3 regions of the Photobacterium sanguinicancri genome follow, and region 2 is predicted to be linked to each of the others. Evidence: predicted binding sites of a transcription regulator. Region 2 holds the regulator's gene; each other region holds the start of a gene.
The links. Region 2 encodes CRP, which controls carbon source genes, mostly activating them, when cyclic AMP is high. Its sites were predicted from a motif close to TGTGANNNNNNTCACA; they were not measured.

Region 1 (4,218 bases), 870 kb from region 2:
GGAATACCGAGAGCGCGAGATAAGATTGCAGCATGTGAGTTCGCTGCACCTTCTTGTGCCACTACCCCTGCCAATTTATCGCGAGGAATGGTCGCCAACATTGCAGCAGTTAATTCTCGCGTTAACAGTACACGCGGTTCATCCCACTGATATTCAATGACATCTTCATTTTGCAAAAAGAACAACAGGCGCTGACCGAGCTCACGAATATCATGCGCACGCTCTTTGAGATACGCATCTTTCATATTAGAGAAACGAGTCGAATACGCTTCCACCACTTGACGGATTGCCCACTCAGCTTGATCACCCGATGCCACTTTCGCAAACAGATCTTTACGTAACATAGGATCATTGAGCAGATGGCTGAACAGATCAAAAATCGCCAATGTTTCTTTATGAAGCTCACTATCAAAACGTTTACGTAGCCGACGAAATTCATTACTCGCCAGATCAATTGCAATCGTAAGACGCTCTTTCTCATTATCTAAATTAAGTGAAGAGGCAGGTAATACGTGCTCTAAACGTGGCTGGTTATCATCCCACCATGCTTTCGCAACTGCGACCCCTTGCGACGAAGCAGAACCAATTAAATGCAAACCATCATGCTGATCTGGCCACATACCTTGTGCTTTAGCATGGGCAAGGATCACCGCGAGCTGCGCCGCGAGTGTCACCATGAAGGACTCTTCGCTTTCATCGAACTCACGGCGATCTTTTTGCTGAATAACCAGTACACCTAACACTTTACGCTGGTGCGTTATCGGGGTACCAAAGAAAGAACCAAAGTGCTCCTCTCCCGTACCAGGTAGGTGTTTAAATTGGGGATGCGATCGCGCATTGGCGATATTGATAGGTTCGGCACGACGGCCAACTAACCCGACTAAGCCTTCATCAAAACCCATGCCAACATGGTGTCGGGTTTTGACAAGGCCCTGCGTTGCCATCAAGGTGTATTCCTGACGTTTATAGTCAGCGATATACACCGAGCAACAATCGGTATTCATTGCCTGGCAGGTGCTGATCACTAACTGGTCGAGCGCATCGATCAGGGTTTCAGCACTGGCAACTTTTTCTACAATTTCTCTGAGCTGTGTCAGCATAAGCTGTTTTGCGCCTTACTTTAGAGTGGGCATCTGCAAGCTTAACGGCGACCCTTGTGACGCTTCACTCTACGCTCTTTACGTTCCTTAAATGGCATCGCCACTGCGGCAAATTCTTTTAGTGCACGTCGGTATACATCGCGCTTAAAAGACACCACCTGACGCACCGGATACCAATAACTGACCCATCGCCAACCATCAAATTCCGGCGTGCTCCCACGCTGCATATTCACCTTTGACTCATCGCATTCTAGGCTAAGCAAAAACCATTTTTGCTTCTGCCCGATACAAACGGGTTTCGAGTCCCACCGCACTAGACGTTTAGGCAATTTATAGCGCAGCCAATGGCGGCTGGAGGCTATGATCCTTACATCCTTTTTGGTAAGCCCTACTTCCTCATACAATTCTCGGTACATGGCTTGTTCTGGGGTTTCCCCTTCATCAATGCCACCTTGTGGAAACTGCCAAGAATGTTGTCCATATCGTCGAGCCCAGAATACCTGGCCGTGGCTATTACAGATAACTATCCCGACATTAGGACGGTATCCATCGCCATCTATCACTGGACGACCTCATTATAAATCTCTATTACGCCTGATTTTTTCATAGATCGGGCAAAAGGTTAACAAACATTCGAATTATTAACTGTTTTTTCCTACTTAGCACTCAGTTTCTGGATAACTCAACAATGGAGGTTGTTTTATAAACAGCTAAGTGAGAGGTAACCCACATTTATTCACTTTTTCTGTGGATAGATTTGTGAAGAAGCAGGCTTTACGTGAATAAAGCACCTTATCAACAATAAACAATCAAGTTCAAAAAACAAACGAATAATAATAAATAAAAATAAAAACATACACTTAACGCAGTTTTATTTATACAGTGAATAGACATCAAGTGACTAAAACACCATCAAAAACGGATTGGTCAAAGATCCATCAATTGTGGAATTATCCACATTACGGCAATCTTTGCAGTGGTAACAGCCTCGCCATATCGTTTAAAAACCCAACAAACCCCTGTGTATATATCCAGAAGCCAGTGTTGTATTTTTTTTAGGCAAAACTCCTGTGGATATCTTTCCTGCGGATCATGATAATGCCATTTATAGTCATAAATAAAAAAGTGAAAAACACGTCCCCCTTAACTCTATAACGTAATTTTTTACCTTAGTATCATGCAGTTAATATAAAACCAATAATCGATGGCACCGACACTCATCAAAAAAAATGCCTCGTAACATTAGGATCGTTCAAAGAACCACCATAACGCCACAAAGATCCAGCCACGCTTATCATCAATACGTCCGTCACTTATGATAAAATATTCACGTAACATCACCCGAAAATGTTAACTCTGAAGATGCCCAGTATGACGCGTATTTCTACCCCCTTACCACCCCAGACTGAACAAGAACTGCTTAGCCGCGCACAAGCGTTAGCTGGCCTAACACTCGGGGAACTTGCAGCCCAAGCAGGGATCATTCCGCCACCCGATCTGCGTCGAGATAAAGGTTGGGTTGGTCAGTTACTTGAGTGGCACTTAGGGGCAAGCGCGGGCAGCAAACCCGTTCCTGACTTTATCGAGTTAGGCATAGAGCTTAAAACTATTCCTATTGGCTATCACGGCAGACCATTGGAAACGACCTTTGTTTGTGTCGCACCACTGATTGGATTACATGGTTTAAATTGGGAAAACAGCCACATTCGACATAAATTGGCCAAGGTATTATGGGTGCCCGTCGAAGGGGAACGTGATATTCCGCTAGCGGATCGCCATGTTGGATCACCACTATTATGGCAACCATCAGAAGAAGAAGAGAACCAGCTTCGCCAAGACTGGGAAGAGCTCATGGACATGATTGTATTAGGCCAAGTAGAACTTATTACGGCTAAACATGGTGAAGTACTGCAATTACGCCCCAAAGCTGCCAATAATAAAGCACTAACGGAAGCGTACGGCGCCAATGGCCAACCAATAAAAACACTCCCTCGTGGTTTTTATATAAAGACTCACTTCACCGCAGCCATTCTCGCCAAACATTTCATCATCTAAACATGGCTCATTCGCTCTGACATTACAGAGTAATCGTCATGTCTTGGTGACAACAAGATAGTTGATTATCAGATGAAAATTCATCATAAGGGTCAATGACTCGTAGCGTTACAGTATCTATCCCTAAAGGTTTTAAAAGCTCACCAACTTGCTCCATATTCCGAAATGTGAGCATGCCATCTGCGTCATCTTTTAATGGTACTAACTGGTGCTTAAACTCAATCTCCATCAAGTAATCCGCCATACCAGCATGACTTGTTACGATACATTTCGGTTTGGGTTGTTCCGGCGATTTCAGCCAGTGCTTTAGCTGCGTTAACTTCATCAGTCGCATCCTGTCGATTGTGCATGAGTTTAACTATGTGTCACATTCCCTCACTCAGCAAGTAAATGGCGGTCGACTTCTGCATAAACTCCCGTTAAGTTAATAAGATATACCCTGCCAACAAATGCTATTTCGCTTGCACGCTAGGGTGATACTACCTCACCGCCTGTTGAACAACCGCAGGGACAGTGCATGCAGCATATTTATGGTACTTGCAGTCCAAGGAGGGCTAATGAAATATCACCGCATTCCCCATTCCTCACTAGAAGTCAGCAAGATTTGTCTTGGCACCATGACTTTTGGTGAACAAAACACAGAATCAGAAGCACATAACCAACTCGATTTCGCCTTTGAGCGCGGGATAAATTTTATTGATACAGCTGAAATGTACCCAGTCCCTCCCAATAAAGAAAGCCAAGGGTTAACAGAAACCTATATTGGCAATTGGCTTGAAAAGACCGGACTACGCAGTAAAGTAATATTGGCAACGAAAATCGCCGGGCCACGTAACCTACCGTATATCCGCGATAATATGGCACTTGATCACCGTAATATTCATGATGCCGTAGATGCCAGCCTTAAACGCTTAAAAACAGATTACATCGACCTATACCAACTGCATTGGCCGCAACGAGAAACCAACTGCTTTGGTCAACTGAACTATGAATATAAAGAAGATAATTCAGGCGTGACTATTCTGGATACGCTAGAAGCATTGGCTGAATTACAACGAGCTGG
Region 2 (4,218 bases):
GATGGTGATCTCGAACGCCCATGGTGAGGTTGAAGCAACCGTATACACCATTATTCAATCGGCGTTCATTAGTGCAGGCCAGCGTTGTACTTGTGCCCGTCGCTTGTATTTACCGAACGGTGAAGTGGGTGATGCCATCGTCAAACGCTTGGTAGAAGCAACAGCACAGTTACGCATTGATGGCCCATTTGCTGATCCTCAGCCATTTATGGGGCCACAAATCTCTAAGCAGGCCGCTGATGGCATTATTGCTGCACAAGCTAACCTTATTAGCCTTGGTGGGAACGTCTTACTAGAAGCCAAACGTGGCCAAGGGGCGATTGTCTCACCAGCAATCATTGAAGTGAGCGCCATTGCTGAGTTACCTGATGAAGAATACTTTGGTCCGCTGCTACAGGTGGTGCGCTACGACGATTTAGCTCAAGCGGTTACTTTGGCTAATAATACCCGCTATGGGTTATCGGCGGGCTTGATCTCAACCGACGATGCGGAATGGCAATATTTTATTGATCATATTCGTGCCGGCATTGTAAACCGTAACCGCCAGTTGACGGGCGCGAGCGGTGATGCGCCATTTGGTGGGCCGGGTGCATCCGGTAACTTACGCCCAAGTGCTTACTATGCCGCTGACTATTGTGCTTACCCTATGGCATCGATGGAAGGTGAACAAGCGGAGCTACCCACTCAGTTATCACCGGGCATTACGCTATAAATGTACGAGTGGGCACCAAATGGTGCCCATTTTTATGAATACCACCACACACTGTAACGCTACCACTCAGTAACAAGATAAATAGCCAATAAGTGCCATACTGATTAGGTCGGATCAGGGCATTGTGACAACTATCAATTAACGGGGAGCATCTCAACATGGAAAGAGTAGAGCAACTTTTTGACAATCTGTGGCAAGACTATATTCAGCGCCTGTGTCCATCAGCCGATCAAGTGCATACTTTGCTAACGGAAGATGAGCCTTTATTGAATGATCATATTGCGTTGCGTACCTTCAATCTGCCTAAGGTAGGATTAGATGTGTTGGCAGCACCATTTATTGCGATTGGCTACCAGCCTTGTGGCACCTACCATTTTGAGGGCAAAAAGCTGTATGCCGAGCACTTTGAGCACCCTAATCCAGCCGCACCAAAAGTGTTCATCAGTGAACTATTAGTCGGGCAGTGTTCATCACTGTTGCAGCAAGCGGTTCGTGACTTAGTGAAACAAGTGCCAGAGATGGCGATGAAAGATCCCGCTTTTTTATACGGCGGCCGTTTGTGGGATATTGATTTGGCAACCTATGAAATGCTTGCCGCGGAAAGCGAATACGCGGGTTGGTTAGCTGCGCATGGGTTTGGTGCTAATCATTTCACGGTCAGTATTAATCAACTTGAGCAATTTACCGAAGTCGCAGAGGTGAATCATCTGCTGGAGCATAATGGCTTTGCTATCAATATGTCAGGGGGGGCGGTCAAGGGGAGTCCCGAAGAGATGCTGGAGCAATCTTCCACTATGGCCGATAAAGTACCAGTGGCATTTTTAGAAGGCGTAAAACAGGTCTCGGGTGGTTTCTATGAATTTGCCAAGCGTTACCCCAAAAGTGATGGAGAGCTGTATACCGGGTTTGTAGCGGCATCTGCAGATAAGATATTTGAAAGTACAAATAGCGATTAAGGATATCCCCAGCTCCTATGGCGCTGAGGAAAGATAGCGCTTCGGAAAGATAGCGCCGAGAAAATATGGCACTGAGAAAGCATGACAATAAGAATAATCGCCGTAGAGCTGATAACAGGTAATTGTGGGATCAGTGCAAGCTGTCTAGTGGTGGGGACCACTGCACATTACTTTGGCGATGTGGCATCTGCGTCAGCGCGATATGCTGCTCAAGATAATGGCGTTGACCATTAAAACCTGTCATTTCAACAGTGCTTGGTAGTGGGGCTATCGCTGTTGGTGGTGTCGCAGTTGCGCAGTGCGGAGAAAAACGTTCGATATCCATATCGTAAATCCCATAGTACTTGCCATCTGATGGCGATTGTCAGGCGAGGTTCTTAGTATCACCGGCCTGATAGTTGTTATGCATAATGTAGCACTGGTGGTGAAGTTAGCAAGAGAATAATCAGTGACAGCGCTAGCAAATGTATAACTGAGTATACGCTGAGAGTATTGGGTATTTTAGGTACAAAAAAAGCCGCAAAAGCGGCTTTTTTATTAGCTGTAATCGAGTCATCAAAAGATTAACGAGTACCGTATACCACGATAGTTTTACCGTGTGCAGAAATTAGGTTCTGCTCTTCAAGCATTTTCAAGATACGACCAACGGTTTCACGTGAACAACCCACGATTTGACCGATTTCTTGGCGAGTAATTTTGATTTGCATGCCGTCAGGGTGAGTCATTGCATCAGGTTGTTTTGCTAGGTTTAGTAGCGTCTGTGCAATACGGCCTGTTACGTCTAAGAACGCAAGGTCGCCCACTTTTTGGCTTGTTACTTGAAGACGAGTCGCCATCTGTGCAGATAGGCGCATCAAAATATCTGGGTTTACTTGGATTAGTTGACGGAATTTCTTAAATGAAATCTCAGCCACTTCACAAGGTGTTTTAGCACGAACCCAAGCTGTACGCTCTTGACCTTCTTCGAAAAGACCAAGTTCGCCGATGAAGTCACCTTGGTTTAGGTAAGAAAGAATCATCTCTTTGCCTTCTTCATCCTTGATAAGAACAGCAACAGAGCCTTTTACAATATAGTAGAGCGTTTCCGCTTTCTCACCAGCATGAATCAAAGTGCTTTTTGATGGGTACTTATGAATGTGGCAATGTGAAAGAAACCACTCTAGTGTTGGATCTGTTTGAGGTTTACCTGGAACCATATTACTAACTTCCTCTGCGTTTGTTGCCCAACAACGACATCCCTATAATTTCAGTTTGGGCTTAACAATAGAATTGTTCACTGGCTAGAATATAAAGCCAGCCGCTGGGCTGCAAGCTCACTTGAATAATTAATTGAGAGTTTAACTTTTTTCGGTGGGCATTTCTTGATATTGATCTATCTGAAATCGTCATTTTGTACTCATAAGTGTGCACATGATCACACGGTTGTTAGATTATGCAGAATTGACGCCAAAACACTAAGGAGAAAGCAATGCAATCACGTGTGAAATGGGTTGAAGGAATGACATTTTTAGCCCAGTCAAATTCCGGTCACAGTGTGGTAATGGACGGTAATGGTGGTGAAAAAGCACCCAGTCCAATGGAGCTAGTGTTAATGGCTGCTGGTGGGTGTAGCTCGGTCGATGTGGTGAGTGGTCTCCAATCAGCCAATCAAAAAATCACGGGCTGCGAAGCACAAATTTCCTCTGTTCGTCGCGAAACCGCCCCTCGCATTTTCACAACGGCGAATCTGCACTTCGTGGTAACAGGTCATGATCTTGATGATGCCTTAGTGGCGAAAATGGTTGCTGATTCACTCGAGAAATATTGCTCAGTGTGTTTGATGTTAGGCGAGGGCGTTGAGCTAACGCATTCGTATGAGGTGGTTGTTGCGTAAAGCCATTGTAAAATGAGCTTATCGTAGTCGCGTAAAACGGAGACATTACGGTCTCCGTTTTTGTTGGTGCTGAATGTGGGAGCCAAATTCGAGGCGTTAACCAATTTTTCCGGTATCAATCAGTTGTTGGATCAACGGGCGCATAATCAACTCCATTGCAAAGCTCATTTTTCCCCCGGGAACAACCAAGGTGTTATGGCGTGACATGAAAGAGCCCTGAATCATCGACAGTAAATACGGGAAATCGACATTTTTGATACCACGAAAGCGGATCACGACAAAACTCTCATCCAAGCTTGGGATCCCTTTGGCGCTGAGTGGGTTCGAGGTATCCACCGTAGGAACTCGCTGAAAGTTAATATGAGTGCGTGAAAATTGCGGCGTGATGTAATTAAGATAATCATCCATCGAACGGACGATAGATTCCATGACGGCTTCGCGCGAATGGCCCCGATCGCGGGTATCGCGCACAATTTTTTGGATCCACTCTAAGTTGACGATAGGCACCATGCCAATCAGTAAGTCGACATGCTGTGCAACATTGGTTTCACCATCGACAACCCCACCGTGCAAGCCTTCATAAAACAAGACGTCGGTATTTTCGGGTAATTCTTGCCATGGGGTGAAGCTACCTGGCATTTGGTTGTAGGGGACGGCTTCGTCAAAGGTGTGGAGAT
Region 3 (4,218 bases), 1.6 Mb from region 2:
CGAAACGTTTGGTGCGACCCCATCGATAGATCGCCCTTCTCAATTTGCAGCAATTCGTACCGACATGGACCTCAATATTATTGGGGAACCTTTGGTCATCTACTGTAAGCCACCAAGCGATTACCTCCCTTCACCTGAAGCATGCTTAATCACTGGTATTACGCCACAAGAGGCAATGGAGAAAGGCTTACCAGAGCATGAGTTTATCGCCAAGATTCATGATGAGCTTTCCAAACCAAATACTTGTGTCATTGGTTACAACAACGTGCGCTTTGATGATGAAGTGAGCCGTTATACTCTTTATCGTAATTTCTTCGACCCGTATGCATGGAGCTGGAAGAACGGTAACTCGCGCTGGGATCTGCTCGATATAATGCGCACGTGCTACGCACTTCGTCCTGAAGGTGTAAACTGGCCAACCAATGATGAAGGCTTCCCGAGCTTTAAACTAGAACACCTTTCTGTTGCGAATGGCATTGAACACGCTAATGCACACGATGCAATGGCTGATGTATACGCCACCATTGAGTTAGCTAAGATCCTCAAGAAAAATCAGCCTAAGCTCTTTAGCTACCTATTCGATTTACGTAACAAACGTAAGCTACAAGAACTTATCGACATTATTAATTTAACGCCATTAGTGCATGTATCAGGTATGTTTGGCTCTGAGTGCGGTAATACCAGCTGGATTGTTCCAATGGAATGGCACCCAGACAACAAGAACGCGGTTATTACAGTAAACCTCGCCAAAGACCCAACGCCACTGATTGAGCTTGATGCAGATACTCTTCGTCAACGTTTGTACACTAAGCGCAGCGATCTTGGTCCCGATGAGCTCCCAGTGCCAGTGAAGCTGGTTCACCTAAATAAGTGCCCAGTGCTTGCCCCTGCAAAAACATTGAAAGCTGATGATGCAGAACGTTTGGGTATTGATCGCGAGCTTTGCTTGAAACACCTTCAGATACTTAAAGCTCACCCAGAAGTGCGTGAAAAGTTAGTTGAAATATTCAGTGTTGATCGTGAATTTGAACCTCATGATAACGTGGATACCAAGCTATATGATGGCTTCTTCTCTCATGCCGATCGTGCCTCTATGGATATTATCCGTGAAATGGATCCACTTGAGCTCGTCGATTTTGAACCTCAAGTCGCCGATGCGCGAATTAAGCCTTTGTTGTTCCGTTATCGTGCCCGTAATTTTCCGCTAACACTAACGCCGCAAGAGCAAATGCGTTGGAAGCACCACTGCCAAGATTACTTTGAAACACACTTGCCGTCTTATATCGAAAATTTGGATAATGTGGCAATGGAACACCAAGAAGACGAAAAGAAAATGGCTATCCTGAAAAAAGTGTATGACTATGTCATCCAGCTAGCCTAACTTAACGGCAGTAAAAAAACATAACTTCCCGCATTAAGCTCTTCACAAGCAAGACTTTCTTATACACCCTGATAACGTTAGCTTTCAGGGTGTTTTTAATAAGACAGTTTCCGCCCTTCAAAAGTTGAAGGAATCCCTCTTGGCAGTCACACTTACTTTAGCGAACAAGCATCGGTTTGATGCCTGTTCACCTTATAGCAATCTGAATAAGTCATTATTCGGTCATTGCGCTGAACAGTCACCAAAACAAGGAATAGATTTCAGTTAGCGGAGTGATGCTAGCTGCAAAATCTATATCGTCGTTATCAGTGACTTTAACCAGCCCAAATGATCAGTTACTTATTTAAATTGATATTACATAGCCATATCAATATCTCGCGCACTAAGGATGATCGGTTACGCTTGATATACACTCTGGCTTAATGGCATTAAGTGGTAGCTATGACAACAAAAGCCCTGACGCGCTGTTATCGTTTCCCCAGCGTAGATTTTGAACCCGACTTGCGAATTTTAGTGTGGCAGGATGGGTCTGAGACTTTACTAACGGTGCATGAGTCACGCTTACTGGAAGCGTTATGCTATTGTGCTGGTGAGGTGGTTAACCCTCAAGCCTTATACAGTAAAACGTTTATTCAACTCGACAGTTACGAAGAAAACAATCAAAGCAACTTCGATCTGAATGCGTTGTTAGTGTCGCTTAATCACAAACTCAGTTATCAAGATCAACCCGCCATTGCTATTGAAGTGGTTACCAACCATGGTTTTAGAGTACCGCTACCCAGTAAAACCTGTCGGCTGGTTCATACTTTTAAACAATCAGGATTTACGCAATTTAAAAACGAAGCCGTTGAACAAGAGGAGAACAATCAAGAATCCGCGACTGAACATATCGTCAAGCACGGCATGCTACACAAAATCTCAGTACTATTACTGGCCGCAGCGGGAGTGGCGTTGTTCTTTCTCGCTGACAATATCTTATTGTCATAGTACTGAACCACCGCCTATAGCAATGCTTTTGGCTACTCTGTTTTGTAATTAACAGAAAGTAAGCGTTAAAATTGGCGGCATATCCCCCTGTCAGACCAAATTTACCCCGCACTTAACTCCTCAAATAAGTGTGGCGTAGGTCACACTTATTTTGTATGATAAATCCATCAAGCAATAGCATTACTTCTGGCATCGCATAAAAGCATGAGTTATCTACGCTCCTTCAGCATCATTCTCGTTTGCCTTTTCTTGGGTAAAGGTATCCAAGCATTACTTGGGCTTGCTATACCCGGTAGCATCCTAGGCATGCTTATTCTCTTTGGTTTACTGTCTGCTGGCCTAATACGCTCTCATTGGGTCCAATCAGGTTGCCATCTCTTAATTCGTCATATGGCGCTACTATTTGTGCCTGTGGGTGTTGGCCTCATGGATCACTTTGCTTTATTAAGTGCCAATAGCCTTCCTATTTTACTCAGTACCATTGGCAGCAGCTTAGTCGTCTTTCTTGTTATCGGTATTGCAGCGCACCATAAGGAAAAGCAATGATTTGGTTAATCACGACCTTGGTGGTCTTTTATATTGCTCGTCTTATTTCAAAACGACTTCAGCATCCCATTGTTAACCCACTACTTATTTGCTTAATTATTATTATCCCTTTGCTCATGTGGCTAAATGTGCCTTATGAAACTTATTTTGAACAAAATAAATGGCTCAATGCACTACTAGAACCTGCGGTTGTCGCACTTGCTTTCCCGCTCTATGAGCAACTGTCACAAATCCGTGCAAAGTGGAAAACCATTTTTACTGTTTGCTTTATTGGCAGTGTACTTTCTATGGTAACGGGTGCTGGTATTGCGTTTGCGCTAGGTGCAAATGTCGAGTTAGTTGCAAGTATTTTACCTAAATCTGTAACGACACCCATTGCTATGGCTGTTGCAGAACAAATTGGTGGTGTACCCGCTATTGCAGCCATTATGGTGATCATTGCGGGCTTATTTGGTGCTGTCTTGGGCTACCCACTATTTAAGCTGGCTGGCATTAAAGCACCGATAGCCAAAGGGTTAACCATGGGGACGGTTTCTCATGCACTTGGGACTGCAAAAGCCGCAGAAGAAAATTATCAAGAAGGTGCTTTTAGTTCACTGGCTTTGGTGATCTGTGGTGTCATGACGTCAATACTGGCCCCTGTGCTTTTCCCACTCATTGCAGCCTTATTTGGCTATTAGTGCCAATACTGTTAGCTAATTAGAATTAGCTGGTAATTAATGGGGTTTGTATCGTTATGTGCAAGTAATCGAATACAAAACTAATTCATTGAAAAATAAGGATATCGAATTAGCCCCTTTGTGTGACCTCACTCTCAGTTATGTAATGGGTGAAACAAGATAAATAACAACGTGATCATGATCACACTATTATTCTTTTGACCTGTCTACAATATTTCTCCATACACAAGACGGAGAAATCCACCATGCACACTAAAGTAATGGATGCTTTAGGTTCTTTACCGGCTGATCTTGCAACTGCAATCAAGCCTATGCTGGAAGATGGCAATTTCGATGCTACCATCAGTGCAGAGCAATTCGACAACTTACTCAGCCAAACTCATATGACTGACAGCGAATTGCGCGTTGCGCTGCTTCCTCTTGCAGCCACGTATTCTGTGTCTCCCCTTTCTCATTTTTGTGTAGGTGCAGTAGTTCGAGGCAACTCAGGTCGCCTATACTTCGGCGGCAATATGGAATTTGTCGGCGCTGCACTTTCGCAAACGGTCCACGCAGAACAATCTGCGATTAGCCACGCTTGGGTTAAAGGCGAAACGGGTGTTAAAGATATCACCATCAACTACA

Region 1: the regulator CRP is predicted to act here: its motif matches at 1,816-1,831, upstream of rppH (RNA pyrophosphohydrolase).
Region 3: the regulator CRP is predicted to act here: its motif matches at 2,498-2,513, upstream of OCU87_RS08775 (CidA/LrgA family protein).

Annotation. Positions count from the first base shown of each region.
Region 1 covers NZ_AP024850.1:3,074,634-3,078,851, forward strand. The annotation lists gene ptsP (phosphoenolpyruvate--protein phosphotransferase) at 1-1,100, opposite strand, end outside; gene rppH (RNA pyrophosphohydrolase) at 1,142-1,663, opposite strand; gene mutH (DNA mismatch repair endonuclease MutH) at 2,472-3,155, shown strand; gene OCU87_RS14220 (DUF6482 family protein) at 3,178-3,480, opposite strand; gene OCU87_RS14225 (NADP(H)-dependent aldo-keto reductase) at 3,713-4,218, shown strand, end outside.
Region 2 covers NZ_AP024850.1:246,662-250,879, forward strand. The annotation lists gene astD (succinylglutamate-semialdehyde dehydrogenase) at 1-712, shown strand, start outside; gene OCU87_RS01145 (DUF1338 domain-containing protein) at 871-1,668, shown strand; gene OCU87_RS01150 (hypothetical protein) at 1,799-1,993, opposite strand; gene crp (cAMP-activated global transcriptional regulator CRP) at 2,232-2,864, opposite strand; gene OCU87_RS01160 (OsmC family protein) at 3,137-3,541, shown strand; gene OCU87_RS01165 (phosphoribulokinase) at 3,638-4,218, opposite strand, start outside.
Region 3 covers NZ_AP024850.1:1,819,395-1,823,612, reverse strand. The annotation lists gene sbcB (exodeoxyribonuclease I) at 1-1,381, shown strand, start outside; gene OCU87_RS08780 (hypothetical protein) at 1,823-2,368, shown strand; gene OCU87_RS08775 (CidA/LrgA family protein) at 2,573-2,914, shown strand; gene OCU87_RS08770 (CidB/LrgB family autolysis modulator) at 2,914-3,594, shown strand; gene cdd (cytidine deaminase) at 3,840-4,218, shown strand, end outside.